4 regions of the Massilia sp. TWR1-2-2 genome follow, and region 2 is predicted to be linked to each of the others. Evidence: predicted binding sites of a transcription regulator. Region 2 holds the regulator's gene; each other region holds the start of a gene.

Region 1 (7,717 bases), on a different contig from region 2:
AATGCCAGCCCGTAGCGAACCTTGGCCAGGGTGACCTGGCGCGCCACCCTGGTGCGAAAAACCAGCTCGGCGTCGCCGGCGGCGATGCGCTCGCGCAGCGCCTGGGCGGCGTTGCGGGCGATGTTGAGCACCGTCTGGATCAACTGCTCCTTGTCGCCCCTGAACTCGGGAATGGAGGCGTCGTAGTCGCGGCGGATCGACAGGCCCGTGGGGAATTCGGCCACCATCAGGCTGCGCACGCGCTCGCATACCTCGTGGATATTGACGTCGCCGACGATGTGCGGGCGCCGGTGCGGCGCCAGCAGGCGGTCGACCAGCGTTTGCAGCCGGTCCGCTTCCTTGATGATGACCTGGGTGTATTCGCGCAGCTGATTGAGGTGCTTGTCCGGCAGCTCCAGTTCGAGCAGCTGGGCGGCGCCGCGGATGCCGCCCAGCGGGTTCTTGATTTCGTGCGCCAGGTTGCGGATCAGTTCCTTGTTGACCTGGCTCTGGTCGAGCATGCGCTCTTCGCGGTCGAGCTTGAGCTGCTGGACGTTTTCGCGCAGCTCGACGATGACGCCGCCGTCGCCGGTGACGCTGACGATGCTGTGCACGTGCAGCGCGTCGCGCCCGCTGCGCTCGAGCGCCAGGTCCTGGCGCAGGTCGGCGTATTCATGCGCCAGCGCCTGCTCGCACAGCTTGGCCAGTTCGTCGCCGTTGACGAACAGCGCCGCGATCTGCATGCGCGCCAGCACGCGCGCGGAAATTTCGAGCAGGTGTTCGGCGGCGGCGTTGGCATAGCGGACCTGACCGTCGGCGCCGACCAGCAGCACGGCCGACGCCAGCAGGTCGAGCCCTGCCAGCGCCGCGTCGGCGGTCGCGCGGGTGGGCGGGCCGGCGGGCCGGTTCATCGGATGTTCGCGATCTCGCGCTTGAGGGCGTCGACGTTCTTTTCGGCGCGGCCGATACTGTCGCGCAGCTGCGCCACGCGGTCGAGGTACTTGGCGTAGTTCTTCTCGTTGCCCTGGCGTTCAGGCTCGCCGTTGTTGAATTCGCGCCGCAGTTCGGCCAGCTTCTTGTCTTCGCTGCGCAGTTCGTCGTTGAGAATCTCGCGGCGGTCGTCGTCGCGCGCCTTCTGCTGATACGTGCTCACGCGCGGAAACTCGGCCGGCGTGGCGGCCGGCGCCGCGGTGCTGCGCGCCGGCGCCGGTGTGGCCCCGCGCCGCGCGGGCGCGGCGATCGGGCCGGTGGCGCCGGTCGACGGCAGGTCGAGCGCCTTGCAGCCCGGCTTGAGGGTGTCGGTGTAGAGCACGCGGCCGGCTTCGTCGACGCACTTGTACATCACCTGGCCGTGCGCGATGCCGCTCGCCGCCAGCGCGGCGGCAGCGACGGCGCCGGCGCGGGCGGCTCTTCCGAAAGACCTCGTTATCATAAACATCAGCATTGGTGCGCGGCGGTGCGCGCGGTTATTGGGTTCAGCCCGAATATACAACATCCGAAAAAAAACGCGGTGAAAGCCGTGGCTTTCCCCGCGTTTTTTACACAGCATTTACACTTTCGATGTCGGCAAGATCACGCCTGCTGACATCCGCATAACGCTAGTGTCGTTGCGCTTACAGCGAGTAGTACATGTCGAATTCGACCGGGTGCGTGGTCATGCGCATGCGCTGCACGTCCTGCATCTTCAGTTCGATGTAGGCGTCGATCATGCTGTCGCTGAACACGCCGCCGCGGGTCAGGAACTCGCGGTCCTTGTCGAGGTTCTCGAGTGCTTCTTCGAGCGATGCGCACACCGTCGGGATCAGCGCGTCTTCTTCCGGCGGCAGGTGGTACAGGTCTTTCGATGCCGCTTCGCCCGGGTGGATCTTGTTGGCGATGCCGTCCAGGCCGGCCATCAGCAGCGCGGCGAAGCACAGGTAGACGTTCGCCAGCGGATCCGGGAAGCGCGTCTCGATACGGCGGCCCTTCGGGTTGGCCACGTGCGGGATGCGGATCGAGGCCGAGCGGTTGCGCGCCGAGTAGGCCAGCTTGACCGGCGCTTCGTAGCCAGGCACCAGGCGCTTGTACGAGTTGGTGCCCGGGTTGGTGATCGCGTTGAGCGCCTTGGCGTGCTTGATGATGCCGCCGATGTAGAACAGCGCGGTGTCCGACAGGCCGGCATAGCCGTCGCCGGCGAACAGGTTTTTGCCGTCCTTCCAGATCGACTGGTGCACGTGCATGCCCGAGCCGTTGTCGCCGACAATCGGCTTCGGCATGAAGGTGGCGGTCTTGCCGTAGCTGTGGGCGACGTTCCAGACGACGTACTTCAGGTTCTGGGTCCAGTCGGCGCGCTCGACCAGGGTCGAGAAGCGGGTGCCGATTTCGTTCTGGCCGGCGCCGGCCACTTCATGGTGGTGCACTTCGACCGGGATGCCCATCGCCTCGAGGATCAGGCACATCTCCGAGCGCATGTCCTGGAACGAGTCGACCGGCGGGACCGGGAAGTAGCCGCCCTTGACGGTCGGACGGTGGCCATGGTTGCCGCCTTCGGTCTTGGCGTCGGTGGCCCACGAGGACTCGTCCGAATCGATCTTGACGAAGCAGCCGGACATGTCGATTTTCCAGCGGACCGAATCGAAGATGAAGAATTCAGGCTCCGGGCCGAAGTAGGCGGTGTCGCCCTGGCCGGACGACTTCAGGTACGCTTCGGCGCGCTTGGCGATCGAACGCGGATCGCGGTCGTAGCCCTTGCCGTCGGATGGCTCGATGACGTCGCACTGCATGAACAGCGTGGTCTCTTCCATGAACGGGTCGATGTTGGCGGTCGACGGATCCGGCATCAGGATCATGTCGGACGCTTCGATGCCCTTCCAGCCGGCAATCGACGAACCGTCGAAGGCGTGACCCGACTCGAACTTGTCGAGATCGAAGTGGGAGATGGGTACGGTGACGTGCTGCTCCTTGCCACGGGTATCGGCAAAGCGGAAATCAACGAATTTGACTTCATTGTCTTTTGCCATCTTCAGCACTTCTGCGGCGGTCTTTGCCATTCAAAATCTCCTAGATAAAAAGGGGGGAGCGCGCGCTCATGGGCGTACGCAAACTCACAGGAATCATAGCAGAAACCATGCCAGCCATTAATTCCAACGCTAAAGTCCAGTTTAGTGCGGGAGGTGCCGGGGATGGTAGGAAAATCGACCGCAACATGCGGCATCGGCTCGTTGACGCACCGTCATGGCGCACCAATACGGTGCATTTCGCCAGGACTGCACCAAAGGGGCGCACTGCGCCCCAAAAGCGAGAGCCACTGCGCGCGCCCTTCAAGCGTGACGATGTGACCCTATAATGGACAATCTACCAACCCAAGGGAAACTGCCATGAGCGCTGCCGACCACATCCTTGCCACTGCCCGCCAGCGCGGCGCCGACCAACCGTATGCCGGCGCGGTGACGCCGCAGGAGGCGTTCGCGCTGCTGCAGTCCGACCCCAACGCCAAGCTGGTCGACGTGCGCACCAACGCCGAGCGTTACTGGGTCGGCCAGGTCGCCATCGCCCCGGGCCAGCACGCCGCCGTCGAATGGAGCAGCTGGCCGAGCGGCGTGGTCAACCCGCAGTTCGTCGAGCAGCTTGGCGAAGCGGCCGGCAAACACGACCTGCTGCTGTTCCTGTGCCGCTCCGGCGTGCGCTCGCGCCATGCGGCCAAGCTGGCCACCGACCACGGCTTTACCAACGCGTTCGACATCCTCGAAGGCTTCGAAGGGGGCAAGGACGGCGAAGGCCACCGCAAGCAGGTCGAAGGCTGGTGCAAGGTCGGCCTGCCGTGGATCGGCGGCTAGCGCGCCGCGGCCGCCGTTTTCAGGGTCAGCAGCACGCGCTGGCGCACGAAGTTGATGTGGCTGCGCAGGCCGTATAAATTATCGGCGAACGCCAGCGGAATCGACATGCGGTTGACGCGCGCCTCGATGTCGTCAAGGCGTTTCAGCAGCTCGTCGCAGACCTGCTCGCGGCCGTCGGCGGCGCCCTCTTCCAGCTCCTGTTCGATCGTGCGCAGCTGGCCGTACCAGCGGTAGATGCGCGACTTGATGCGCCATACGTACAGCGGCGGCACCACTTTCGAAAACGGGATGATCAGCGCGGCCAGCGCGACCACCACCACCCACAGCCGGTCGAACAGGTTGGCGACCCAGAACGGCATGTAGCGCTGCAGCAGCGGCGCTCCGTCCTTGTAGAACTTGGCCGCCTCGCGCGCGACCGGGATCTCGGTGTAGCGCGCCGACGGAAACTGGCCCTGCTGCTGGAACCAGCCGGCGCCGCCGTGGATCTCGGTGGCCGCCTGCACCAGCAATTCGATCAGCGCCGGGTGCAGGTTGGCGCGCGCCACCAGCGTGGCTGTGGGCGCGATCAAGTGGTAGTCCTGCGGCGGCAGGTCGCGCCCCAGGTCGACGATCCCGCGCGGCAGCACCACGTGCGACAGGAACGGCAGGCGCCGCGCGTAGGCTTCGGCCTGGTCGAAGTTGAACAGCCGGATGCCGGGCGTTTGCAGCAGCATCTGCACCAGCAGCGCGTCAGGCCCGGAAGAGAACACCAGCGCGTCGATGCGCCCTTCGAGCAGCTCCACGGTGGCCGGCGTGTTCTCCAGCGCGCCGATGGCCAGGTCGGCCGGCTCGACGCCATTTAACGCCAGCACCTGGCGAAACAGCTTGGGGATGCCGGTGCCTTCGGGACCGAGGTTGATGCGCAGGCCCTTGAGCTGGCCAAGCTGGGTGACGGCGACCGGTTCGCGCATGAACAGCCATACCGGTTCGGTGAACAGGCTGCCGAGCGACACCAGGCCCTTGCGCTGGGCGGCCGCTTCGTCGGTCGAGCCGCTCTGGACGAACGCGGCGTCGACCTTGCCCTCGTTGAGCTGCTGCAGGTTCTGCTGCGAGCCGAGCGAGGGCACCAGTTCGGCCCTGATGCCGTCCTTGGCCAGCGCCGCCGCGTACTTCTTGCCGAATTGTTCGTAGGCGCTGTTTTCCTGGCCGGTGGCCAGGCGCATGTGGCGCGGCGGGGCCGGGTCGACGATGACGTAGGCCAGCGCGCACAGGGCGCCGATCAGCACGATGGTGGGGCCAGCGGTGGCGACCAGGTCGCGAAACGAGAACTGGGAGAACTTGCGGATACGGGACATTACTTGGCGCATGGGTTTCATGGGAGGCTACGATGCCAACAATTGACCCAATATGCAAGCGCCGCGTCAGGGGTCTGACCCCGTTGGGTCAGACCCCTGTGCAGATGCAGGCTCTGATCGGTCAGAACAGCACTTGCGGACGGGGCGCTTCCTTCGGCTTCGCCGGCTTGGGCGGCTTCGCATCCGCGGCGGGCGCCTTGGCCGCCGCTTTCGGCTTGTCGGCAGCCGCATCCCCAGTCTTCGGCGCGACCGGCTTGGCGGCAGCCGCTTTCTCCGCCGCTGGCTTGGCGACGGCAGCCTTCTCCGCAGCAGGTTTGGCGACGACTGGCTTGTCGGCGGCCGGCTTGGCGATCACCGGCATCGCGGCGACTGGCTTCTCGGCCGCAGGCTTGACGACTGCCTGGTTCTCGCCTGCCGGCTTGGCGGCATCCGATTCGACCTTGGCGAGCTTCGCCGCTGCTGCGGCGGCGGCGGCTGCCGCGGCGGCAGCCTTCTGCTTGACCGCCGCTTCCGGATCGATCATCGGCATCAGGGTTGGCGCCAGCACCGTCAGCAGCTGCACCGGCAAGGCGCTGGTGAAGTCGTATTTTTCGGAGTCGGGACCGTGCACGTACGCCGTCATGCTGCCGAAGAAGCGTTCGCCGATATTGAAGACGAAGGTCGCCGAACGGTTGACGAAGCGCGATTCGATCAGGCGCCCGCCGCCGCCGTAGACGTCGAAGCGCTGGTCGCCGGTACCGGTCTTGCCGCCGACTGCGATGATGCTGCCGTCGGCGGCGACGAACGCCGCCTTGACGCGCTTGGCGGTGCCGTCCGATACCACGCCGCGGATCGCTTCCGACACCGCTTGCGCCACTTCCGGCGCGATCACCTGCTCGAACTTGTCGGCCTTGGCATGCTTGACCAGCGTCTCGTACGGCGTGCCCTTGGCAAAGTGCAGCGAGTCGATCCGCTGCACCGGCTTGCGCTGGCCGTTGTTGACGATGATACCCATCATCTCGGCCAGCGCGGCCGGCCGGTCGGCCGAGGCGCCCAGCGTGGTGGCGTACGACGGCACCAGCGAGTCGAACGGGTAGCCCATGCGCTTCCACTGCGCGTGGATCTTGAGGAAGGCTTCGACTTCGATCAGGCCGGCGATGCGCTTGTCCTGCGCATGCTTGCGGTGGGTGTTGAACAGCCACGAATACACGTCCTGGCGCTCCTTGACGCTGGCGTCGGCGACCTGCTTCCAGCCGGCGTCCTTGTTGTTGCGCAGGTAGCCCACCACCCACAGTTCGAGCGGATGGATCGACGAGACGTAGCCGCGATCGGACAGCGACATCGTCGCCGGCGCGTACGTTTCGTACATGCGGGCGATGCGGTCGGCCGGAACCTCGTTGGCCGACGGCAGGTTGTCGTTGATGAAGGCGCCGAATTCGGCCAGCGTGCCTTGCGGCCAGACCGTGCGGTGCACCGCGGCCAGGCGCGTTGGCGTCGGCCGGAAGCTTGCCAGCAGCGCTTTTTGCGCATCGGCCGGCGTCTTGCCCTTGTACTTGTTGTAGAACTTGCCAAGGAACTCGCGCCCCTCGCGGTCGGCGAAGCGGGCCAGATATTCGGCGCGGCGCGGATCGTCCGCGTCGGACAGCAGCGCCGCCGACGAACCTGGCAGCTGGAACATGTAGTAGCGCACCACGTCGCGCATCATGCGCACGAATACCAGGTTGGTCGACTGGCGCAGCGCCTGGCGCACGGTCAGGATGCGCGAGTCGTCGAGCTTGCTGAAGTTGCCGAAAGTGTGAAGGCCGCCGCCGGTGAAGAAGCTTTCGCCGGGATTGCCCGAATACTTGCGCTCAAGCGCCGCTTCCAGCATCGCCGCCAGGGTGCGGTCGCCGCCCGACTTGAGGCCCTGGAAGTATTCGATGCCCCACTGCGACATGCGGTCCTTCGGATCGACCACCACTTTTTTCAGCTCGGCCGGCGACATCGGCGAATAGCGCTTGTACAGCTGGTCGACGATGTCCATGTACGTCACCAGGGTGCGCAGCTTGGCCGTCGACCCGAGATCGAGCTTGGCGCCTTCGTTGATGTCGAGCGGCTGGTCGTAGTTGTCGGTCTGGACGCGCAGGTAGTTGGCGTCGGCGCCGCGCTCGATCAGCGTGAAGCTGTAGACGACGTTGGCCGGGTCGCCGTTGCCGAGCATGCCCTTGCCGGTCAGGCCGGCGGCGGTGGCCGATTCGACGTCGCGCAGGCCGCGCAGGCGCGCCGTGACGGCCGTCTGCGCTTCGGCGTTGAGGGTGCTGGCCACGGCCAGGTCGAGGCGGTCGACGTTGTACAGGCGCGAGTCGCCCAGCAGGCCGGCCAAGTGGGTGCGCACCGCGTTCGACGCCTTGCGGGTGGTGAATGAATTGGCCGCCGGCGGCGCGATGCCGGTGCCGGCGGCAGGATGGAGCTTCTGGCCGGTGGCCAGGTCGCGCAGTTTCGGCGTGATGATGCCGGCCTGGGCCAGCACGCGCAGGTGCACGTTGGTCAGTTCTTCGAGGTCGTCCGAGCCGGCGCCGAGGTAGTGGGCAGGACGGCGCTGGGCGATGAACAGGCTGAGCGCCTCCTTGT
Region 2 (7,717 bases):
GGCTCGACCTGGAAGTGGACCAGTATTCGCCGGCGCCATCGCGGCTGTCGGCGAATCACCACGAGGCGCCGGTCGACGAGAAGCTGGTGTCGCACCTGCTCAAGTCGAACTGCCTGGTCACGGGACAGCCGGACTGGGCCAGCGTGCAGATCCATTACGTCGGCCCGCAGATCGACCAGGAAGGCCTGCTGCGCTACCTGATCGGTTTTCGCGAGCACAACGAGTTCCACGAGCAGTGTGTCGAGCGTATCTTTGTCGACATCATGCGCGAATGCCGGCCGCAAAAACTGGCCGTCTACGCCCGGTACACCCGTCGCGGCGGGCTCGACATCAACCCGTGGCGCACCAACTTTACCAGTGGCCGTCCACCCAACTTGCGTAACGCCCGTCAGTAAGGGTTTGATTCAACTCAACGAGTTAACGGACGACTATTGACGCTATTACCACGCCCGAATAGCGTGAAGACTGCCTGCAGGTCGCATCACGCAACCGTGCCGGGTAAAGAATTCGAATTACACGGCGCAAAAACAGGCCTATAATTCTGGCTCGCAAGCACCTTTGTGCACTGCACCATTGATTCTGTTATGACTAATCTCAGCAAAATATTATCACTTGAGAACGTGCTGCTGGATCTGGAAGTTTCCAGCAAGAAGCGCGCATTCGAACAGGCCGGCCTGATTTTCGAGAACAACTGCGGCATCGCCCGCTCGACGGTCTCGGACAATCTGTTCGCGCGTGAACGGCTCGGCTCGACCGGACTGGGCCATGGCGTTGCCGTGCCGCACGGCCGCATCAAGGGCAGCAAGAGCCTGAAGGCGCCGCTGGCCGCTTTCGTGCGCCTGGCCGAACCGATCCCGTTCGAGTCGCCCGACGGACAGCCGGTCAATTTGCTGTTTTTCCTGCTCATCCCCGACCACGTCACGCAGCAGCACCTCGAGATCCTGTCCGAGATCGCCGAAATGTTTTCCGACGAGGCATTCCGCACCGCGCTGACGACCGATCCCGACCCGAAGTCGGTGCACGCGCGCATCATCAATTGGCAACCTAGCCTGCAAGCGTTGAGTTAAACTTCCCGGTGCCGGGCGCTGGCCGCCCTCCACTTTTCAGAAGACCCGTTCATGCTGCAAACACCGCTGACGATTCAACGGCTGTACGACGACAATCGCGAAAGCCTGCAGCTTGGCTGGTTCGCCGGCTTCCCCGGCGGCGAACGGCTCATTTCCGGCGACGTGGCCTCGGCCGCCGACCAGGTCGGCCACCTGAACCTGATCCACCCCGGCCGCATCCAGGTGTTCGGCCACCAGGAAATCAACTATTACCACCGACTCAAATCGAGTTCGCGCACCCACGTCATCGGCGAACTGATCGCCGGCGGGCCGCCGGCGCTGGTCATCGCCCAGGGCCTCGACACGCCACCCGACATCCTCGCCATCTGCGACGAGCAGAACATCCCGCTGTTTTCAACGCCGCTGCCGGCCGCCCAGGTGATCGACTACCTGCGCGTCTACCTGTCGAAAAAACTGGCGCAACGGATCATCATGCATGGCGTGTTCATGGACGTGCTGGGGGTTGGCGTGCTCATTACCGGCGACTCCGGACTCGGCAAGAGCGAGCTGGGCCTCGAGCTGATTTCGCGCAGCCACGGCCTGGTGGCGGACGATGCGGTGGAGTTTTCGCGCATCGCGCCGAACATGATCGAGGGGCGCTGCCCTGCTCTGCTGCAGAACCTGCTGGAAGTGCGCGGCCTGGGGCTGCTCGACATCAAGGCGATTTTCGGCGAGACCGCGGTGCGCCGCAAGATGCGCCTGAAGCTGATCGTGCACCTGGTGCGGCGCAGTGCACTGGAGGAAGAAGTCGAGCGGCTGCCGTTCCTGTTTCCGACCGAGGATGTGCTGGGGCTGCCGGTACGCAAGGTTGTCATTCCCGTGGCGGCCGGTCGCAACATCGCGGTTCTTCTGGAGGCTGCGGTGCGCAACACCATCTTGCAGCTGCGCGGGATTGATACGTTGCAGGAGTTTATGGAACGCCAGCGCCAAGCAATGTCGGGCGACTAGGCTGTCTCCTATTTCTCTCGCGTGGTAGCGGTTCCCGCCTGCGCGGGAACGACGGTCTTGGGGCATGCGGCAATAGAAGACGTCGTGCTCGCCATTGGCGAACCCGGCTTCCCGCGCAGGCGCGAACCCATGCTGAGCAAGCCCTCCCGCCACAACACGCGCCCGTTGCGGTATCATCAACTCCATGCGCATCGTAATCATCACTGGTATTTCCGGCTCGGGTAAATCCGTCGCCCTCAACGTCCTCGAAGACGGCGGCTACTATTGCGTCGACAACCTGCCGCCGGCCCTGCTGCCGGACCTGGTCCGCACCATTGCCGACGAAGGCACCGAAAGCCTGGCCGTCGCCGTCGACGCGCGCAGTTCGGCCTCGCTGGTCGATCTGCCGGCCAACATCAACGACCTGAAAAAGGCCGGCCATGATGTCAAGGTGATGTTCCTGACCTCGAATACCCACTCGCTGGTGGCGCGGTTCTCGGAAACGCGCCGCAGCCATCCGCTGTCGCACCAGCTGCGCCCGGACGAAAATCCTGCTTCGCGCCGCACGCTGATCGAATGCATCCTTGAAGAGCGCGAACGGCTGTCGGCCATCGAGCAGCTCGGACACGTGATCGACACGTCCGACCTGTCGGCCAACAAGCTGCGCGCGTGGATCAAGGAACTGGTGGCGGTCGAACGCGCGCCGCTGACGCTGTTCTTCGAGTCGTTCGCCTTCAAGCTCGGCGTGCCGCTCGACGCCGACTTCGTGTTCGATGTGCGCGCGCTGCCGAACCCCTACTACGACCTGACCTTGCGCCCGCTCACCGGCATGGACACGCCGGTGATCGCCTTCCTCGACGCGCAGCCAAGCGCGACCGAACTGCTGGAAGACATCCGCGCGTTCATCGAGAAATGGCTGCCGTCGTTTAAAACCGATAACCGCAGCTACCTGACGGTGGCCCTCGGCTGCACCGGCGGCCAGCATCGTTCGGTGTACATGGCCGAACGGCTGGCAGCTTACTTCAGCCCGACCGAACGGGTCGTGCTGCGCCACCGCGAACAATCCTGATTGCCTAGCCTTGCAGCTCGCGCAGTGGATGCGCGCGATCGGGCCAGGGCGACGCAAAAAACTGTGCCACCATTTCGTCGGTCACTTCGCTCAAGGCCGGCGGATTCCACTTCGGCGCATTGTCCTTGTCGATCACCAGCGCGCGCACGCCTTCGAGCACTTCGCCGTGCTCGAAATTGCGCCGCACGAGGATGCGCTCGAGGCGCAGGCAGCCGGCCAGTTCCATCGTCGCGCCGCGGCGCAACAGCTCGAACGTGACGCGCATCAGCAGTGGCGAACGCTTGCCCATCGCCGCCAGCGTCTTTTGCGCAAACTCGCCCGGGTCGGACGCCAGCGAATCCATGATCGCCTGCACGCCTGGCGCGCCGAAGTGGCGGTCGATGGTGGTGCGCTCGGTTTCCAGCATGGCGGCGCCGGCGGCGAACGGCGCGGCGAAGGCGACCAGCGCTTCGCGCAGCTGCGCGCCAGGCGTCGATTCAATCAACTGCGCCAGCGCCGGCATCTGCGCCTGCGGCACGAAGGTGTCGGCCAGGCCCGCGTACAGCGCGTCTGCGGCGCGGATGGTCAAGCCGGTCAGCCCAAGGTAGTAGCCCAGCCTGCCCGGTGCGCGCGACAGGAAATAGCTGCCGCCGACATCCGGGAACAAGCCGATGTTTACTTCGGGCATCGCCATCTTGGTGCCGTCGGTAACCACGCGCAGGCCGCGCGGACCCGCTTCAGCGATGCCGAGGCCGCCGCCCATGACGACGCCGTCCATCAACGCGACGTACGGTTTCGGGTAGTGATAGATCAAATGGTTGAGGCGATATTCCTCGGTGAAAAAGTCTTCCAGCGAAGCGCTGCCGCCGGTGGTCGGCGCGCTGCCGACGTCGTAGAAGAAACGGATGTCGCCGCCGGCGCACAAGGCTTTTTCGGAGGTGCTGCGAAGCACGACAGCGTCGACCTGCGGATCGTCGCGCCAGGCCAGCAGCGCGTCGGTCAGCGCGCGCACCATGTCGAGCGACAGCGAATTGAGCGAACGGGGACGGTCGAGCGTGATGACGCCGGTGCCGTTGGCAACATGGGTTTTGACGAAGTCGGTCATGGTGTGCTTGTCGATGTTAAAGCTGCATTCTAGCGCACGCCAGCACCTCATCCGTGCAGGGTGAAATCGAATTGAAAAGGGCGCCGTGAAGGCGCCCTCGCTTGCTCGATCGGCCGGCTTACGCAGCGGCGATGATCTCTTCCTCAGGCAGGTGCTTGATGGCCTTGTGGCCATGTTCCTGCAGCTGGGATTTGTACTTCATGACCTGGCGATCGAGCTTGTCGATCAGTGTGTCGATCGCCGCGTACAGGTCGTGCGACATGCTGGCGACATTGACCGTCTTGCCCGGCAACCGCAGATTGACTTCGGCTTTTTGCCGCTTTTCTTTTTCAGTAAGATTGTCAACTGTGAGGATCACGGCAATGTCGATGACTTGATCGAAATGTCGCTTCACTCGCTCCAGTTTGGTTTGTACGTAATCGCGGATGGCTGGTGTCACTTCAAGATGATGTCCACTGATTGTGAGATTCATACACACTCCTTTGATGATGTCGCTTCCTGTTCATGCGTCATAAGCGCAGAGGAACATCGTAAAAACTTTACAGACTTTTCCTGAGAGTTACAGGTGGGATCTTCAGCGCTTCGCGGTACTTGGCGACTGTGCGCCGCGCAATGACCATTCCCTGTTCCCCCAGCATGTCTGCAATCTTACTGTCTGATAGTGGGTTTTTAGGGTCTTCTGCTCCTGTCAGTTGCACGATGAGTGCCCGTATCGCCGTCGAGGATGCTTCTCCTCCTGCTTCAGTGGCGACGTGGCTACCAAAAAAATATTTCAACTCAAACATTCCATGCGGTGTCAGCATGTATTTCTGAGTTGTGACCCGAGAAATAGTACTCTCGTGTAAACCCAGTGTATCAGCAATTTCACGCAGCACAAGGGGGCGCATGGCAACTGCGCCGTGGGAAAAGAAATTGCGTTGGCGCTCAACAATAGCTTGCGCCACGCGCAGGATCGTATCGAAGCGCTGGCGCATATTCTTGATCAACCACTTGGCTTCCTGCAACTGCGCGCCCATCTGCCCTTCGCCCTTGCCCTGCTTGAGCAAGTTGGCGTACATGCTGTTGACGCGCAGCCGCGGCATCACGTCGTGGTTCAATGTCACCGTCCAGCCGCTCTTGGATTTGCGCACGATGACGTCCGGCACCACGTAGTCTGACGCACCTGAACCGAACGCGGCGCCCGGGTGAGGATTGCACTGGCGAATCACGCACTGCGCCTCACGCAGGTCCTCGTCGTCGCAGTCGAGCGATTTTTTCAGCTTGTTGAATTCGCGCTGGGCAAACCACGTCAGGTGGTCCGTGACAATCTTCAGCGCCATGCGCCGCGTGACCATCGGTACGCCCGGCATGCGGCGGATCTGCAGCGCCAGGCATTCGGACGCGTTGCGCGCGCCGACGCCGACCGGATCAAAACTTTGCAGCAGCGACAGCGCCGTCTTCAGTTCATCGAGATCGAGTTCGAGTTCGGGCGGCATGCGCTCGAAGATCTCTTCGAGCGACTCGGTCAGGTAGCCGTTGTCGTCGAGCGCGTCGACCATCAGTTCGACCAGCGCGCGGTCGCGCACTTCCAGCACGGCCAGGCGCATCTGCTCCATCAGGTGGTCGCGCAGGGTCACCGCGGACGCTTCGAGCTGCGGGCGCGAGTCCTCGTCGTCGGGCGCCTTGTTGCGGGCGGACTCGCCCCAGTCGTCGCTGTCGGCGCCGCTTTCGGCCGGCGCGCTGTCGACGTCGCCGCCCTCGCCTTCCGCCGCTGGCGCATCGGCCGGCGGCGCATCCTGCGCGCCTGGCTCGGGCGCAGCTTCACCGGGCGCGGCGCTCGAGCCGATGGCGCCGTCGGCGAGCAGCCGCACCGAGTTGTCCAGCGGGTCGTCGAGCCGCTCGAGCAGCGGATTGTCCGACAGCAGATGCTCGAGTTCCTGGTGCAGTTCAAGCGTGGACAACTGCAGCAGGCGTATCGACTGCTGCAGTTGCGGCGTGAGCGCCAGGTGTTGCGAGGTCCGTAGCTGGAGTGACTGTTTCATCGCTACATCCGGAAGTGTTCACCGAGGTAGACGCGCCGCACCGATTCGTCTGCAATGATGTCGTCGGGGCGGCCCGACGCAAGCACCGCGCCCTGGTTGATGATGTAGGCGCGGTCGCAGATGCCGAGCGTCTCGCGCACGTTGTGGTCGGTGATCAGCACGCCGATGCCGCGCTCCTTGAGGAAGCGCACGATGCGCTGGATCTCGATGACCGCGATCGGGTCGACGCCGGCGAACGGCTCGTCGAGCAGCACGAAGCGCGGATTGGTGGCGAGCGCGCGCGCGATCTCGACCCGGCGCCGTTCGCCGCCCGACAGCGACAGCGCCTGGTTCTCGCGCAGCTTCTCGATCTGCAGGTCGGCCAGCAGCGTGTCGAGGCGCTGGTTGATCTGCGCCTTGGTCAGCGCCTTGCCATCGACCTTCTGCAGTTCGAGCACCGCGCGGATATTGTCTTCCACCGTCAGCTTGCGAAACACCGACGCTTCCTGCGGCAGGTACGACAGGCCGAGCGAGGCGCGGCGGTGAATCGGCATGCTCGAGATGTCGACGCCGCTGATGTCGATCGAGCCGGCGTCCGACGGCACCAGGCCGACGATCATGTAGAACGAGGTAGTCTTGCCGGCGCCGTTGGGTCCGAGCAGTCCGACCACTTCGCCGCACTCGACCTGCAGCGAGACGTCGCGCACCACCAGGCGCTTGCCGTAGCTCTTTTGCAGGCCGCGTACGATCAGGGTACTGCCGCAGCTTTGTTCCATTATTGTTTTCCTGGGGCCGGAGCCGCCGGAGCGGGCGACCTGCGCGAGTCGATGATCCACTCGACGCGGCCGCCACCGGTCTTGCTCTCGCCCGTAGCGGTATTGGTCGTGGTGACAACTTCCTTGCGGCTGTCATACGAAATGAACGCGCCTTCAGAGCTGCCGGTTACCCGCGTGCCCTCCAGGTTGCGGACCTTCGCCCTGCCCTTGAGCTTGACCACATCGGTCTTGTCGTCGTATTCGATGCGTTCGGCCTCGCCCTCGATCCACAAATCGGGGCCGCCGTCCTTTTTCTGGCGGAATGTGGCCAGTCCACCCGGCGCCGCTTGCAGCGTCACGAACTGATAGCCTTGCGGGTCGATCGCGGCGGTCAGTTTGGCTGCCTTCATGATCAAGGTGCCGCGCGTGAGCACCACATTGCCTTCGGCGGTGCCACCCTCGTTGACGGTGTTAGCCATGATGGATTCGGCGTTCACCTTGATCGGCTTGAGCGCATCGGCGCGCTCGGCCAGAGCTGAAACGCACGCAGCCAAACAAGCGACACTCACCAAAATTTTTTTCATATTTATTCCCATATTTTTCTAGACTTCCGTCTCAACGCGCGCGCGGCGGCAGCGTTAATTCACCCTTGCTCTGCACATCGACCTGGCCTGTGGCGTTATTGGCTTTCATGCCGACACCGGACACCGTGCTGGCGCCCACTACCATCTGAAATGGCTGCTTCGTCTGCATCCGCTCTTCGTCGGGGAACACGG
Region 3 (7,717 bases), on a different contig from region 2:
CCACCAGCTGCAGCATGCCGACCGTCAGCTCGGTGGTCCGCCGCGGCGGCTCGATGCCGGCAGGTTTGAGCACCTGTCGCACCAGGTCGAGCATGTCGTCCGGCACCGGATAGGTGATCAGGGCCTGGCCGGCAAAGTCGCCCGCTTCCAGGTACGGCTTGGCCAGGTAGCGATGGTTCAGCGGCAGCAGCGCCACCATTTCGAATTCGAACAGCGGGTGGAACACCATGTCGGTCTCGTCCTCGTCGATGTCGGAGACGATGGCCAGCTCGGCGCGGTCCTGGTGCAGCAGCCCGACCGGATCGGCCTGGAAGCCCGAGATGATGTCCTGCTCGACCTGCGGCCAGCGCTCGCGCAGCGCGTCCATCGACGGCATCAGCCAGTCGAAGCAGGTGTGGCATTCGACCGCGATGCGCAATTTGCCCGAGCCGTGGCCGGCCAGCCGCGCCAGGTCGCGTTCGGCTGTTTCCACCGCCGGCAGCACGCGCGTGGCCAGCTCGAGCAGGCGCTGGCCGGCCGCGGTGAACACGATCGGGCTCGACTTGCGCTCGAACAGGCTGGCCTGGTATTGCTCCTCGAGGATCTTGACCTGGTGCGACAGCGCCGACTGGGTCACGTTGAGCAGTTGCGCGGCGCGCGACATGGTGCCCGATTGCTTCAGCGCGACGAGGGTGCGCAGGTGGCGCAGTTCAAGCAGGGAATGGGTCATGAATTATTTTCAGATGGGCTGCAAAAAATTTCGTTTGAATTCTGCGTGGCGGGCGGTGATCATCATAACCATTATTCATACAAAATAGAAGTGAACATGATTAAGTCTCATATACTAGGTTTCCCACGCATGGGCCTGCAACGCGAGCTCAAGTTTGCCCTCGAGCGTCACTGGCGCAACGAAATCAGCGAGCAGGATCTCGAGGAGTGCGGCGCCATGTTGCGCCGGCGCCACTGGGCGCAGCAGCGCGATGCCGGGCTCGATTGTGTGACGGTGGGCGACTTCGCCTATTACGACCACGTGGCCAATCACATCCAGCTGTTCGGCTGCGAGCCGGCCAGGTTCGGCTTCAGCGGAGAAGAATCGGCGCTGGCGCGCTACTTCACGCTGGCGCGCGGCGTTGCCAGCGAACACCAGCACGAGCCGGCCTGCCACCATTCGCATGCTAGCGGCAAGCCGGCGCTGGAAATGACCAAATGGTTCGATACCAATTACCACTACCTGGTGCCGGAGTTCGACGACGCTACCCGCTTCAGCCTGGCGTCTGCCCGCCTGCTGGGCGAAGTGGCGGAGGCGACGGCGCTGGGCCACCGCGTCAAGCCGGTGCTGCTTGGCCCGCTGACCTTTTTGTGGCTGGGAAAATCTCGCACGGCCGGCTTCGACAAGCTGGCGCTGCTCGAGCAGTTGCTGCCGGCCTACATCGCCTTGCTGTGCCAGTTGAAAGAGGCCGGCGCCGAATGGGTGCAGGTCGACGAGCCGATCCTCGGCCTCGACCTGCCGGGCGAGTGGGCGCTGGCGTTCGAGCGCGCCTATCACATGCTCAACACGGCGCAGGTGCCGCTGCTGCTGGCGACCTATTTTTCGCCGCTGCAGGAGCACCTGAGCCTGGCGTGCAAGCTGCCGGTCGCCGGCCTGCACGTCGACCTCGTGCGCGCCGGCGAAGAACTGCAATCGGTGCTCGACTGGCTGCCGCCGCACAAGGTGCTGTCGCTCGGCATTCTCGATGGTCGCAACATCTGGCGCGCCGACCTCGACAAGGCGCTGCATCTGCTGGCGCCGGTGGTTGCACGGCGCGGCCAGCAGCTGTGGATCGCGCCGTCGTGCTCGCTGCTGCACACGCCGCTACGCCTGTCGGACGACGCCGCCATCGACGACGAACTGCGCAGCTGGCTGGCCGGCGCCGCCGACAAACTGGCCGAGCTGCGCATCTTGCAGCGCGCCGTCAACGACGGCGAAGACAGCGTGGCCGCCGAATTGCTGGCGGCGCGCAGCGCCATTGCCGCGCGCGCCGCCAGCCCGCGCGTGACGAACCCGGCCGTGAGGCAACGCGCCGCCCAGCTAGAGCCCGGCATCGACCGCCGCCACAGCGGCTTTGCGGCGCGCCGCGCCGGGCAGCAGGCGCGCCTGGCGCTGCCGCTGTTTCCGACCACGACGATCGGCTCGTTCCCGCAGACCGCGGCGATCCGCGCCGCCCGCGCCGCCCACAAGCGCAAGGAGCTGAGCGATGACGCGTACGAACTGGCGATGCGCGCCGAGATCGCCCACGCCGTGCGGCAGCAGGAAGAACTCGGCATCGACGTGCTGGTGCACGGCGAAGCCGAGCGCAACGACATGGTCGAATATTTCGGCGAGCAGCTCGACGGCTTCGCGTTTACCGCCAACGGCTGGGTGCAGTCGTACGGCTCGCGCTGCGTCAAGCCGCCGGTGCTGTTTGGCGACGTTTCGCGGCCGGCTGCGATGACGGTGCGCTGGACCGCGTATGCGCAAAGCCTGACGGCGCGGCCGATGAAAGGCATGCTGACCGGCCCGGTCACCATTTTGCAATGGTCGTTCGTGCGCGACGACCAGGCCCGCTCGGCGACCGCGCAGCAGATCGCGCTGGCGATCCGCGACGAGGTGCTCGACCTGGAGGCGGCCGGCATCGGCATCGTCCAGATCGACGAGCCGGCAATCCGCGAGGGTCTGCCGCTGCGCCGCGTGCTTTGGCCCGAATACCTGCAGTGGGCGGGGCGCGCGTTTCGCATCGCCGCCAGCGGCGTGGCCGACGACACGCAGGTGCATACGCACATGTGCTATGCCGAGTTCAACGACATCCTGCCGGAGATCGCGGCGATGGATGCCGATGTCATCACCATCGAGACGAGCCGCTCCGACATGGAGCTGCTGCGCGGCTTCGGCAGCTTCAGGTACCCGAACCAGATCGGCCCTGGCGTGTACGACATCCATTCGCCGCAGGTGCCGTCGGTCGACGCGATCGTGCGGCTGATGAAGAAGGCGGCCGAAGTGATCCCGGCGGCGAACCTGTGGGTCAATCCCGATTGCGGCCTGAAGACGCGCGCCTGGCCGGAAACGCAGGCGGCGCTGCGCAACATGGTGGCGGCGGCGCACCGGCTGCGCGGCGAAGCGGGCGGCGCGGCGCCCTGATTGGGGCGGCGATTGTCGCCGTCGCCATTTTGCTTTAATGTTGTCGTGACCGGGTGTCCGCGCCGCTTTCGCCGGTTGCCTGGGATGGTGTATATTCACCGGCCCGGCGACCGAGACCGGGTTCGATAACAAGAGAGAGACGATGACCGCCACCCTTATTTTTGTAATTGCCGCCTACCTGATCGGCTCGATTTCGTTTGCGGTGGTGATGAGCCGCGTATTCGGCCTGTCCGATCCGCGCACTTACGGCTCGAAAAACCCCGGCGCCACCAACGTCCTTCGCAGCGGCAACAAGAAAGCCGCGATCGCCACGTTGATCGGCGACGGCGCCAAGGGCTGGTTCGCCGTGTGGCTGGCCGAGCGCCTGGCCGACCAGTATGGCGTGACCGACGCCGGCATCGCGATGGTGGCGCTTGCAGTATTCCTCGGCCACCTGTGGCCGGTGTTTTTCCGCTTCGTCGGCGGCAAGGGCGTCGCCACTGCGCTGGGCGTGCTGATCGGCCTGAATCCCTGGCTGGGCCTGGCGACCTTGGTTACCTGGATCGTGATCGCGTACGCGTTCCGCTACTCGTCGCTGGCGGCGCTGATCTCGGCGTTATTTGCGCCGTTCTACTACGGCCTGCTGTTCGGCATCGACGAAAAGCTGTTCGCGGTCGTGGTGATGTGCGCGCTGCTGGCCTGGCGCCACAGCAAGAACATCAGCAACCTCATCGCCGGCAAAGAAAGCCGCATCGGCAGCAAATCCGCCCCCGCGGCCAAACCGCCCGCCACCAAGAAAAAGTAAGTGCTCCCAAAAACAGGGTCAGACCCGGTTAATCCATTGGCGGCACCATAAAAGCCGGGTCCGACCCCGTTTTAATTTGTCCTATTGAAATGCTATCGCTCGGGTCAATATAGGTGGCTGGTAAATAGGGAGCAAACATTGTGAGCAAACAGATCAGGATTGATTTCGTGTCGGACGTATCGTGCCCGTGGTGCGTCATCGGCCTTAAGTCGCTCGAGCAGGCGCTCGACAACGTCGGCGACCTGGCCGATGCCGAGCTGCATTTCCAGCCGTTCGAGCTGAACCCGAACATCGCGGCCGAAGGCGAAGACATCGGCGAGCACCTGGCCCGCAAATACGGCGCCAGTGCAGAGCAGCGCAACCAGACCAGCGAGATGATCCGCGCCCGCGGTGCCGAACTCGGCTTCGAATTCGGCCAGCGCGACCGCATCTACAACACCTTCGACGCCCACCGCCTGCTGCACTGGGCTGAAGAGCACGGCTTGCAGCGCGAGCTGAAGATGGCGCTGTTCGACTCGTACTTTACCGACGGCGACAGCCCCGGCTCGCACGAGGTGTTGGTGCGCGTGGCCGGCAAAGTCGGCCTCAATACTGCCGAGGCTGCCCGCATCCTCGCTTCCGACACCTACGCCGCCGAAGTGCGCGAAGCCGAGCAGTTCTTCCAGCGCCAGGGCATCAGCTCGGTGCCGGCGATCATCATCAACAAGCGCCACCTGATCTCCGGCGGCCAGCCGCCCGAGGTATTCGAGCAGGCGCTGCGCCAGATCCTTTCGCAGGAATAAGGCAACACCGCCGTCCTACATCATCGGGGTCAGACCTAGGTCTGACCCCGGTGTGATTCTTCGGCGCGATGTTGGTGCGCTGCACAAGAACGGTGCCAAATGCCGTGCAGGGCGACGCCAATTCGACTTATTCGTCGTGCATTTCCTCTTTTTCTAGCTGGCACGCCATTTGCTGATGGACAGGTAACGGCAGGCGCTCCTGCGCTTGCTCCGACTGTTCTCCAGCCGAGCTACGAGGAAATGATGAGCAACGATACCAAAACCACGCTGAACCGCCGCACCATCCTGAAAGCGGGCGCCGCTTCCCTCAGCGGCCTGGCCACCGGGGCAGTGTGGGCCGCCGGTTCCGACAAACCCGAAAAAGAGGAAGTCAAGGTCGGCTTCATTCCGCTCACCGATTGCGCCTCGGTGGTGATGGCGTCGGTGCTCGGCTTCGACAAGAAATACGGCATCAAGATTGTCCTGTCGAAGGAGTCGTCGTGGGCCGGCGTGCGCGACAAGCTCGTCAACGGCGAACTGGACGCGGCGCACGTTCTGTACGGCCTGATCTACGGCGTGCAGATGGGCATCGGCGGCGCCAAGAAGGACATGGCGGTGCTGATGAACCTGAACCACAACGGCCAGGCCATCACCTTGTCGAGAAAAGTCTCGGACAAGGGCGGCGTCGACGGCCCGTCGCTGGCCAAGCTGATGCGCACCGACAAGCGCGAATACACCTTTGCCCAGACCTTCCCGACCGGCACCCACGCGATGTGGCTGTACTACTGGCTCGCCACCTACGGCATCAATCCGATGAAGGACGCCAAGGTGATCACGGTGCCGCCGCCGCAGATGGTGGCCAATATGCGGGTCGGCAACATGGACGGCTTCTGCGTCGGCGAACCGTGGGGGCACCGCGCCATTGTCGACGGCGTCGGCGTCACCGGCGCCACTACCCAGGATATCTGGCAGGACCACCCGGAAAAAACGCTCGGCACCACCGCCGAATGGGTCAAGACCAATCCGAACACGGCGCGCGCGCTGGTGGCAGCGGTGCTCGAAGCGAGCAAGTGGATCGACGCGTCGCTGTCGAACAAGACCAAGATGGCCAGCACCATCGCCGACAAGTCGTACGTGAACACCTCGGTCGACGTCATCAACCAGCGCATCCTGGGCCGATACCAGAACGGCATGGGCAAGACCTGGGACGACCCAAACTACATGAAGTTCTATAACGACGGCAGCGTCAACTTCCCGTACCTGACCGACGGCATGTGGTTCATGACCCAGCATAAGCGCTGGGGCCTGCTCAAGGGCGAGCCGGACTATCTGGCCACCGCCACCGCCGTCAACCAGATCGCGCTGTACAAGGAAGCGGCCACGATGGCCAAGGCGAACGTGCCGAAGTCGCCGATGCGCACCACGAAGCTGATCGACGGCGGCATCTGGGACGGCAAGAACCCCAAGGCGTACGCCGACTCATTCAAAATCAAAGCCTGATGGAGGAGCAGCACATGAGCGCAGTACTCGACCCCGCAACACACGGCGCCGCCAGCGTCCCACTATCGAAGGCGGAGCCGGAAAAGCGGCGCCGCAGCCAGCGCCTGGCCAGCCGGGGCGTGCGTATCGGCCGCAAATCGAACTTCAACGTGATCCTGCTGAAGGTGCTGCCGCCGTTTCTCGGCGTGGCGCTGCTGGTGCTGGTGTGGCAGATCATCTCGGCCAAGAACACCAATTTCCCGTCGCCGGCGGTCACCGGGGCGGAGGCGCTGCGCCTGTTCGCCGATCCGTTCTACAGCAACGGCCCGAACGACCAGGGCATCGGCTGGAATATTTATGCGTCGCTCAAGCGCGTGGCGGTCGGCTTTGGCCTCGCCGCGGCGGTGGGCATCCCGCTCGGCTTCATGATCGGGCGCTTCAAATTTTTGGCAGGGATGTTCAACCCGGTCATCAGCCTGCTCAAGCCGGTCTCGCCGCTGGCCTGGCTGCCGATCGGCCTGTTGGTGTTCAAGGCCGCCGACCCGGCCGCGATCTGGTCGATCTTCATCTGCTCGATCTGGCCGATGATCATCAACACCGCCGTCGGCGTGCAGCGCGTGCCGCAGGATTACATGAACGTTGCGCGCGTGCTCAATCTGTCGGAGTGGAAGATCTTCACCAAGATCCTGCTGCCGTCGGTGCTGCCGTACATGCTGACCGGCGTGCGCCTGGCGATCGGCACCGCGTGGCTGGTAATCGTCGCCGCCGAAATGCTGACCGGCGGCGTGGGCATCGGCTTCTGGGTCTGGGATGAGTGGAACAACCTGAACGCCCCGCACATCATCATCGCCATCGTGGTGATCGGCGTGGTCGGCCTGCTGCTGGAACAAGCGCTGGTCGCATTGGCCAAGTCGTTCACCTACGAAGAAACCGGAGCCTGACATGCACGCGCAAAAATTCATCGAAGTGCAGGGCGCCGAGATGCGCTTCGATACCAGGAAGGGCAGCTTCCATGCGCTCACCGACATCAACCTGACGGTCGCCCAGGGTGAATTCGTCACCCTGATCGGCCACTCCGGCTGCGGCAAGTCGACGCTGATGAACCTGATCGCGGGCCTCACCACCGCCACCGAGGGCGTCCTGATCTGCGCCGGCCGCGAGATCGCCGGGCCGTCGCCCGAGCGCGGCGTCGTCTTCCAGAACCACTCGCTGCTGCCGTGGCTGACCTGCTTCGAAAACGTCCACCTGGCGGTCGAGCGCGTGTTCGGCGCGAAGGAGTCGAAGGCGCAGATGCGCGAGCGCACCACGGCCGCGCTGGCGCTGGTGGGTTTGAGCGCGGCGGCGTCCAAGCGGCCCAACGAAATCTCGGGCGGCATGAAGCAGCGCGTCGGCATCGCCCGCGCGCTGTCGATGGAGCCGAAAGTGCTGCTGATGGACGAGCCGTTCGGCGCCCTCGACGCGCTGACCCGCGCCCACCTGCAGGACGAGCTGCTGCGCATCGTCGCGCAGACCGGATCGATCGTCGTGATGGTCACCCACGACGTCGACGAAGCGGTGCTG
Region 4 (7,717 bases), on a different contig from region 2:
TCGACGGCGCCGAGTTTGCCGACTTCCACATCAGCCTGGCGCCGGCGGGCGGGCTGCGCCGCTGGTGGCGCCGCCAGGTGCTGTTCGACGCCGACGGCGCCTCGCCGTTCCTGCCGCTGCCGATTGCGCAGGCGTTTCCGCTGTTCGAGTGGTCGATGAACGCGTGCGTGTCGAGCCGGGCCAACCGCTACCTGATCATCCACGCCGCCGTCGTCGAGAAGGATGGCCTTGCGGCCATCCTGCCGGCCCCGTCCGGTTCCGGCAAAAGCACCTTGTGCGCCGCGCTCGTCACGCGCGGCTGGCGCCTGCTGTCCGACGAGCTGGCGCTGGTGCGGCTTGGCGACGGCGCCATCGCGGCGCTGCCGCGCCCGATCAGCCTGAAGAACGCGTCGATCGACATCATGCGCCGCTACGCGCCGGGCGCGGTGTTTTCGCCCGAAGTGCGCGACACCATCAAAGGCGCGATCGCGCACATGAAGCCGCCGGCGGCCAGCGTCGCGCGCGCCCTCGAGAGCGCACGGCCGGCGTGGATCATCTTTCCGCAGTACCGCGCCGGCGCCGCGGCGACGCTCGAGGCGGTGGCGCCGGCGCGCGCCTTCATGGACCTGGCCGGCAATGCCTTCAATTACAGCCTGCTCGGCGCCGACGGCTTCGACGCGCTGGCCGGCCTGATCGCCGCGAGCGGCCTGTATACATTTAGCTACAGTTCGCTGGACGACGCCGTCGACGTCTTCGCGCGCCTGGTGCCACCGGCGTGATGGCGCCGCCGCTGCCGCTGGCCGTGCAGGCCTTTCGCGACCCGCAACGGATGGGCCAGTTCAGCCTGGCAGAATGGGACCTGCTGCTGCGTCAGGCCGGCATCGCCAACCTGACGGCGGCGCTGTACTATCTCGCCGAGCAGCATGGCCAGCTTGGCGCCATTCCCCCGCCCGCCCGCGAACACCTCGCGTGGGCGCATGCGCAGGGCGAGCGCCATCGCCAGGGAGTGCGCTTCGAAGTGCGGCAGATCCGCCGGGCGCTGGCCGGCGTCGGCGTGCCGCTGATCCTGCTCAAGGGCGCGGCCTACACGATGGCCGGCCTGCCACCAGCGCCGGGCCGGCTGTTTTCCGATATCGATATCCTGGTGCCGAAGGAGCAGCTGGCCGCGGTCGAGGCGGCGCTGATGCTGCACGGCTGGGCCGCCAATCACCATGACGAATACGACCAGCGCTACTATCGCGAATGGATGCACGAATTGCCGCCGATGCAGCACGTCATCCGCCAGAGCCTGATTGACGTGCACCACGCGATTTTGCCGGAAACATCGAAAGCGCGGCCCGACCCGGCGGCGCTGCGGTCGGCCTCGCGCTCCATCGACGGCGACGACGGCCTGCGCGTGTTCGCGCCGGCCGACATGGTGCTGCACAGCGCCGTGCACCTGTTCTACGATGGCGAGTTCGACCATGGAATGCGCGACCTGGCCGACATCCACCGGCTGCTGCAGGAATTTGGCCGGGAGCCAGATTTCTGGGCCGAGCTGCCGCAACGCGCCGCCCAGCTCCAATTGGAACGGCCGCTGTTTTACGCGCTGCGCTACGCCCACCGCCTGCTCGGCGCCGACGTCCCGCCGGCGGCGCTGGCATCGGGCCGGCCGCCATCGCCGCTGCTGGCGCTGATGGATGCGCTGTTCGGCCGCGCGCTGCTGCCGGCGCACCCGAGCTGCGCCGACCGCTACACCGGCATTGCCCTGCGCCTGCTGTACATCCGCGCCAACTGGCTGCGCATGCCGCCGCTGCTGCTGGCGCGCCACCTGTTCCACAAAGCCTTCATCTCCCCCAAAGCTAGCTGATCCGCTCGGCCCCGATGGGGTGTGACGTCCTTCGGCACCGACCCGTCCAAATCGGGCCGGTTGCTTCACTTTGAATGCATTCGCTGCAGGCGAAAAAAAACTGCCCGGCTTGCACCGGGCAGTTTCAATAAATTGCTGCTTTATTATTACTTGCTGTTCTTGCGACGACGGGCAGTGGCGACGCCGGCGAGTGCCAGGCCGAACAGGGCCAGCGATGCAGGCTCTGGAACTTGCAGAGCGTTGGAGAAGGTGGTAGCGCCACTTTCGTCGGTGATGGCGAAATTAACGCCGTTGGTAGCCAGGCCACCGGTGTTGTTGTTAAACGAATTGAACGTCAGGCTGTAGAACGGGTTTGGTGCGACGAAGAATTTCGCGCCAGCTGCGGTCAGAGCGATGTTGGTGTTAACGTTCTGGTAAGCGCCGCCCAGCGAGTTCAAGCCAGCAACGCCGTAAGCGAAGTTGCCCGATGCCAGTTTGATTTGCGTGCCACCGCCAGTGACCGATGGATCAGCCGCCAGGGTCGCTTGGGAGAACGTTGCAGAACCGTCGCTGATTTTATCTGCGAACAGGTTCAGGTTGATCGACGTCACGCTGCACTCAACATTGACGGCCAAGGCACTGGCGCACGAGAACGTTTGGGTGAAAGTGGCGTACAGGTTGTAGCCCTGCAAGACGCCTGGGAAATTAACGCCGAGGTAGCTGTTGTTGACGTTGCTGCTGGCGAGTGCGAAGCCGCTGTACTGGATGTAACCTGTGCCGTTGTAGTTGAATCCAGGACCTGCTTGGGTCGTCAGACGCACAGTCGAATTACCGACAATTTTGTCGGCGTCAAACTTGGCGATACCGGCTGGCTGAACGACGCCGCCGACGGTGACCAGACCGTTGCTGGTTGGGTCGACAGTGAAGATCATGCCGGCGTTGGCGTTAGCAGCGGCGAAAACGCCGACAGCCAGAACTGCTTTGACGATGGTGCGCAGGCGTGGGGTAAATTTGATCATGGTAACTCTCCAATTAATTCGAATGATGTTCTGAATGTTTTTATTGCTGCTCAACACTATGGCGGTTAAACTTGTTTCGCCTGATGTTTAGCGCTGCTGTTTTTTACGACTACGATCAACATAAAGCAATGACCGTGCCACCCTTTCCGGGTTCGTTATAAAACAAGGACTTACGCTGAACGCTTCGTGTTTTTGATCGATAAGAAAAACGTACTGTAAGAAATCTCGACACCGTTACTCAATTATAATTTCCGGGTAGCATTTTTATCCGCGCCGCTCCTCTTCCGATCAGCGCAGCATCGAATAATGGGAATCACAATGCCTAGTCCACGCCTGGTTCAATCGGTCATCCGAGAGTTGTTCACTTCCGAGCGCAGCCCGCGCCGCACCGAGCCCGATCTGGTGATGGACGATCCGGCCAATGTCGCCGCGTATGTCGAGGCGGGCCGCGAGCACGCGGTGATGGCGCCGGTTTACCTGTTTCATGCAGCCAACATCTGTGAAGTGATCCGGCCCGGCGACACCGTCGTCGACCTCGCTTGCGGGCCGGCCAACCAGCTGGCGATGGTGGCGCGCCTCAATCCGCTGACAACCTTTATCGGCGTGGACCTGTCGCCGCCGATGCTGGCGCAGGCGCAGGAACTGATCACGCGCCAGGGTTTGACCAATGTGACGTTTCGCCACGGCGACATCACCGACCTGTCGATGTTCGCCGACCAGTCGATCGACGCGGTGGTGTCGACGATGGCGCTGCACCACCTGCCCGACAGCGACTGCCTGGCGCGCACGTATGCGGAGGTGGCGCGCGTCCTGAAGGCCGATGGCGGGATCTACATGGTCGACTTCGGCCACCTGAAGGCGCAGCGCAGCATCGACTATTTCGGCAACCAGTACGCCGACCGCCAGCCGGCGTTGTTTACCGAGGATTACATCAACTCCTTGCACGCGGCGTTCTATCCGGACGAGTTCCGCAAGGCTGCCCAGCCGCTGCTGCAACGCGCCAAGCTGTATGCGACGATCGCGCTGCCGTTCATGGTGGCGCTGAAAAGCCCGGCGCGCCGCGGCGACGATCCGGCGCTGCGCGCGAAGCTGGCAGAGATGAAGAAGAATTTGCCGCAATGGCACCATGCCGACATCGCCGACCTGATCCGGCATTTCGGCATGAACGGGATGCGCTGCGCGCTGCTGGCGTAACTGAAAAGCGTTGCGGCTAGTGCTGCAGCAGCTCGTCCAGCGGGCGCCGCTCCGAGCGCGCGCGCGCGACGGGGCCGGCGCCGAGCCGGCCCATGTAGACCGGAAACGCGCTGCCGTTGAAGATCAGTTTGGCCGTCTGCTCCTGCAGGCGCGCGGCGCGGCCATGCAGGTTCCTGGCATGCGTGAAATGGCGCTGTTCGCGCACATACTTCGAAAAAATCAGCGGCGTCATCTCGGGCTGCATCACCAGCCCGAGTTCGGTCAGGGTCAGCCAGTAGCGCTGCACCGCGCGGCCGGCGGCGACGTAATCGTCGATCGTCTGCGGCGCGCGCCTGGCCTTGATGACGAAGTGGGCGGCGCAGGCGATGCCTGGCACGAAATCCATCTGCAGGCGCGGCGCCCATGTGCCCATCAGCGTGTTCATCATCGACAGCCGGCCCCAGCTGACCATGGCCCACTTCATCAGCTTCAAGGTGGCGGCGTCGACGCCGAGGGCCTGGTCGGGCACGCGGTCGTCGCTGCGCTCGACTCCCCAGTGGATGATGCGGCGGTGCACTTCGTATGCTTCCGGCATCGTCAGGCGCAGCTTGGCGTTGTTGAACATCATCCGCGCGGTGCGGAACTTGACGCGCAATCCTTCCAGCCACTGCACTTCGTAGTCGTCGCCGACGGCGTGCTCGAGAGCGAGCTTTTCGGCTGCCGTCAGCGGCCGCGTTTTCATCGGCCGGCGCTGCACGCTGCGCACCTTGATCGACCCGAGCAACGGGCTCGGCGTGACGGCGGCGTCGGCCACCAGCTCGATGTCGAACAGGTAGCGGTGTTCGGCGCCGCTGTCGCGCCGCGTGACGTCGGCGCGCACGCCATGCGCGCTGGCGGCGATGGCGATCGTCTCGAGCAGGGCGCCGAGCGAAATCTGGCTCGGGTGGCCGTCGAGGTCGTAGACGCAGTCCTCGCGCGTGTCGAAGCCGTGCACGACGAAGCGGGTGCTGTCGATCAGCTCGAAGCGCCAGCACTGGGTGTTGTCGCCCGACGGCGCCCAGCGCGCCAGTTCAAGGATCTGGCGGATCACGGACAGTTCGCTCATTTTGCCTGCGCCATGCGGGCGAACTGGCGCTTGCCGATCGCAATGGCGATGCGGTGCAGCCAGTTGTTGTTGCCCCACGGGCGCCAGGTGCGCGCCAGCCGGTTGCGGTAGGCGTCGAACTGCAGGCCGTGCGGCGCGGCCAGCACGTCGCCGCGCCCGAGCAGGATCTTCAGCGCTTCGGTGGCGGCAATGCCGGCGCACAGCTGGCAGGCCATGAAGGTCGACGGCCCGCGCCGTTCGGCGAAATTGACCGCCGACGGCTCGACCAGGTAGGGGCGGTGCAGGCCGGCCGGGGCCAGGCCGACGACAAAGCGGATCGCCTTGTCTTCCTCGGGCAAGCTGCCCCAGCGAAAATATTCTTCGAACGTCATCTTGCCAGGCATGAAATTGAGCAGCGCGGCGCCCATGCCGAGCGGCGCCACCGTGGTGGCCGGAATGCCGCGCTCGGCGCACAGCGCGAAGGTTTGCTGGCGGATGTCGAAGGCAAAGAAATCGAGGCCGTCGATGTACAGGTCGACGCCGTCGAGGAAGGCGGGCAGGTTGGCCGCATCGATGCCCTTGTCGAAAATCTTGATGTCGAGTTCGGGATTGACGTCGCGCGCCATGCGCGCCATTACTGCCGCCTTCGGCTGGCCCAACGTCGAGACGTTGGCGCCGACCTGGCGGTTGAAGTTGACATAGTCGAAGCTGTCGAAATCGGCGATGTGAAAGCTGCCGATCCCCAGCCTTGCCAGGGTCATCAGGTGAACGCCGCCGACGCCGCCGCCGCCGGCGATCGCCACGCGCTTGCCGCGCAGGCTGGCCTGTTCGGCCTTGGTGACCCAGCCGATGTTGCGCGCGAACGCTTCCTCATACGGAAAGGACGAATCCGGGGCGGTCGCGGCGGAACTTGGCTGGAGCGATGTTTTCATTCTTGGATCAGGAGACGGTGCCGGACGGCGATGCGGCTTGGGCCTGCTAGCTCAGGCAGCGTGTTGCTCGTGGTCGACGCGTAGCAGGCGGTTCAAAATACCGGCTTCCTCGCGCGGCGAAAAGAAATACGGGTAAAACGAGCGCTCGGTAGTCTCGCTGCCGAAGGTGCCGCCATGCTTGCTGATCTGTTCGGTGACGTACTCGAGATTGACGCGCAGCAAAAAGGCCGGCGCGTTGACGCGCGGATTGTTGCGCATTTCCGCTTCGCGCTGGAAGCCCAGCATGTGCTCGTAAAAGCGGCGGTGGCGCGGATTGACCTCGATCAGAATGTCGGTGCACTCGTGGATGTCGCGCGCATAGATGACGGCCAGGTGGAACAGGTTGGCCAGCGCCGTCTTCGACTTGACCTGGGTGTCGAAAGCGAACTTGGTAAATTCACACAGTTTCGCGCCGCGCATGCGATGCGCGTCCATCTCGGGCTTGAACACCTGGTCGGCCATCAGTCCGATCGGTGAATCGATGCCGATCGTCAGCGTGCCAATGACTTCGCCATTGTCGGTCGCTGTCAACGTGATCCGGTTCGGATCGTCGTTGAACTGGTGGGTTCCGGCATAGCCGCGCCAAGCGTACATCTTGCTGATGAGCAGGCTGGCGGAATTCCGGCCTTCCGCAGTGTCGGTCAGCCGGATACCGTAATTATCTTGATTCACGATAATATCCTCGTATTCGGTGGACGCTATAGTAGCCTGTTCCGTATTAAATTGCGCGGGTGAATCGGACTCAAGCGAATCCGGGGTTACCTCGGCATCGACCTCTGCAGCCATCGTATTCACGGGATCCTCACCATTTCTCATTGCGGTTGTGCAGCGAAGCAGCGCGTGCCGGAGATCGCGCTGCGACGGCCGCCGGCATTGTGTTCGATTACATTTGCTTACCAAATAGATGCTTTAAAGAACCTTCAACAAGGCCTTAGCTTCTTCCATTTGGGCGAAGGGCTTATTGTCCGACAGCAACTTATTCAATTCTAGCTTGGCATTCGCCTTGTCGCCAGCTTTATTCAGCGCCACCGCCAGGTGATAGCGGAATTCGGTGGCCGCCGGCGCCAGCGCGACGGCGCGCTTGAGGATCGGCAATGCGCGCGCGGTGTTGCCCTGCTCGACGAGCATCCAGCCGAGCGTGTCCATGACGGCTGGGCTCTCGGGCGCGGCCGCCAGCGCCTTTTCCGCCGTCGGCAGGGCGCGCGCGTCGCCCAGTTGCTGGTAGGTCCAGGCCAGGTTGTTCAGCGCCACCGGGCTGCCCGGTGCGATCTTCAGCACCGCCTCGAACTGGGCGGCGGCCAGCTTGTACTGCTTGGCTGCGAGCGACATTTCAGCGACGTAGGCGGCGATGATGACATCGTTCGGGTTGGCCGCCTGCCACTGCTGCAGGCGCGGCATCGGATCCTTGCCGGTGCTTTTCATCACCTCGGAAATCTTGACCAGCACCTGCGGCGTCTTGGCGATGGCAAACGCCTTCTCCATCGCCGCCAGCGCCAGTGCCGGCTTCTTCAAGCCGAGCTGCAATTCACCTTCCATCATGAAGCCGGCGGCCGACTTCGGATCGACGCGCTGTACGTCGCGCGCGATGGCCATCGCCTCGTCCGTATTGCCTTTCCTCATTGCCAGCTCGGCCATCCCGACGCGTGCCGGCAGGTACGACGGA

The links. The regulator sigma-54, encoded in region 2, starts transcription at its own class of promoters, with help from an activator protein. The targets are predictions, from matches to a motif close to TGGCANGNAANCTGCTTT.
Region 1: a site for sigma-54 is predicted at 3,074-3,091, ahead of glnA (type I glutamate--ammonia ligase). Genes of this name have one in related genera too.
Region 3: a site for sigma-54 is predicted at 4,858-4,875, ahead of ACP7DD_RS23755 (CmpA/NrtA family ABC transporter substrate-binding protein). Genes of this name have one in related genera too.
Region 4: a site for sigma-54 is predicted at 2,949-2,966, ahead of pepA (flocculation-associated PEP-CTERM protein PepA). Genes of this name have one in related genera too.

Annotation. Positions count from the first base shown of each region.
Region 1 is NZ_JAFCWM010000010.1:69,241-76,957, reverse strand. Features, by position in the region: gene glnL (nitrogen regulation protein NR(II)) at 1-890, opposite strand, end outside; gene ACP7DD_RS11525 (DUF4124 domain-containing protein) at 887-1,411, opposite strand; gene glnA (type I glutamate--ammonia ligase) at 1,593-3,008, opposite strand; gene ACP7DD_RS11515 (rhodanese-like domain-containing protein) at 3,336-3,794, shown strand; gene ACP7DD_RS11510 (TAXI family TRAP transporter solute-binding subunit) at 3,791-5,128, opposite strand; gene ACP7DD_RS11505 (transglycosylase domain-containing protein) at 5,250-7,717, opposite strand, start outside.
Region 2 is NZ_JAFCWM010000015.1:70,774-78,490, forward strand. Features, by position in the region: gene queF (NADPH-dependent 7-cyano-7-deazaguanine reductase QueF) at 1-395, shown strand, start outside; gene ACP7DD_RS15730 (PTS sugar transporter subunit IIA) at 585-1,067, shown strand; gene hprK (HPr(Ser) kinase/phosphatase) at 1,119-2,054, shown strand; gene rapZ (RNase adapter RapZ) at 2,239-3,102, shown strand; gene ACP7DD_RS15745 (enoyl-CoA hydratase/isomerase family protein) at 3,107-4,186, opposite strand; gene hpf (ribosome hibernation-promoting factor, HPF/YfiA family) at 4,305-4,658, opposite strand; gene ACP7DD_RS15755 (RNA polymerase factor sigma-54) at 4,726-6,207, opposite strand; gene lptB (LPS export ABC transporter ATP-binding protein) at 6,210-6,962, opposite strand; gene lptA (lipopolysaccharide transport periplasmic protein LptA) at 6,962-7,525, opposite strand; gene lptC (LPS export ABC transporter periplasmic protein LptC) at 7,557-7,717, opposite strand, start outside.
Region 3 is NZ_JAFCWM010000039.1:21,515-29,231, forward strand. Features, by position in the region: gene ACP7DD_RS23735 (LysR family transcriptional regulator) at 1-709, opposite strand, end outside; gene metE (5-methyltetrahydropteroyltriglutamate--homocysteine S-methyltransferase) at 806-3,133, shown strand; gene plsY (glycerol-3-phosphate 1-O-acyltransferase PlsY) at 3,276-3,917, shown strand; gene ACP7DD_RS23750 (DsbA family oxidoreductase) at 4,058-4,699, shown strand; gene ACP7DD_RS23755 (CmpA/NrtA family ABC transporter substrate-binding protein) at 4,943-6,178, shown strand; gene ntrB (nitrate ABC transporter permease) at 6,193-7,098, shown strand; gene ACP7DD_RS23765 (ABC transporter ATP-binding protein) at 7,100-7,717, shown strand, end outside.
Region 4 is NZ_JAFCWM010000002.1:90,915-98,631, reverse strand. Features, by position in the region: gene ACP7DD_RS02425 (HprK-related kinase A) at 1-758, shown strand, start outside; gene ACP7DD_RS02420 (nucleotidyltransferase domain-containing protein) at 758-1,828, shown strand; gene pepA (flocculation-associated PEP-CTERM protein PepA) at 1,975-2,826, opposite strand; gene ACP7DD_RS02410 (class I SAM-dependent methyltransferase) at 3,145-4,020, shown strand; gene ACP7DD_RS02405 (molybdopterin biosynthesis protein MoeY) at 4,037-5,104, opposite strand; gene ACP7DD_RS02400 (ThiF family adenylyltransferase) at 5,101-6,015, opposite strand; gene ACP7DD_RS02395 (N-acyl amino acid synthase FeeM domain-containing protein) at 6,067-6,726, opposite strand; gene prsT (XrtA/PEP-CTERM system TPR-repeat protein PrsT) at 6,964-7,717, opposite strand, start outside.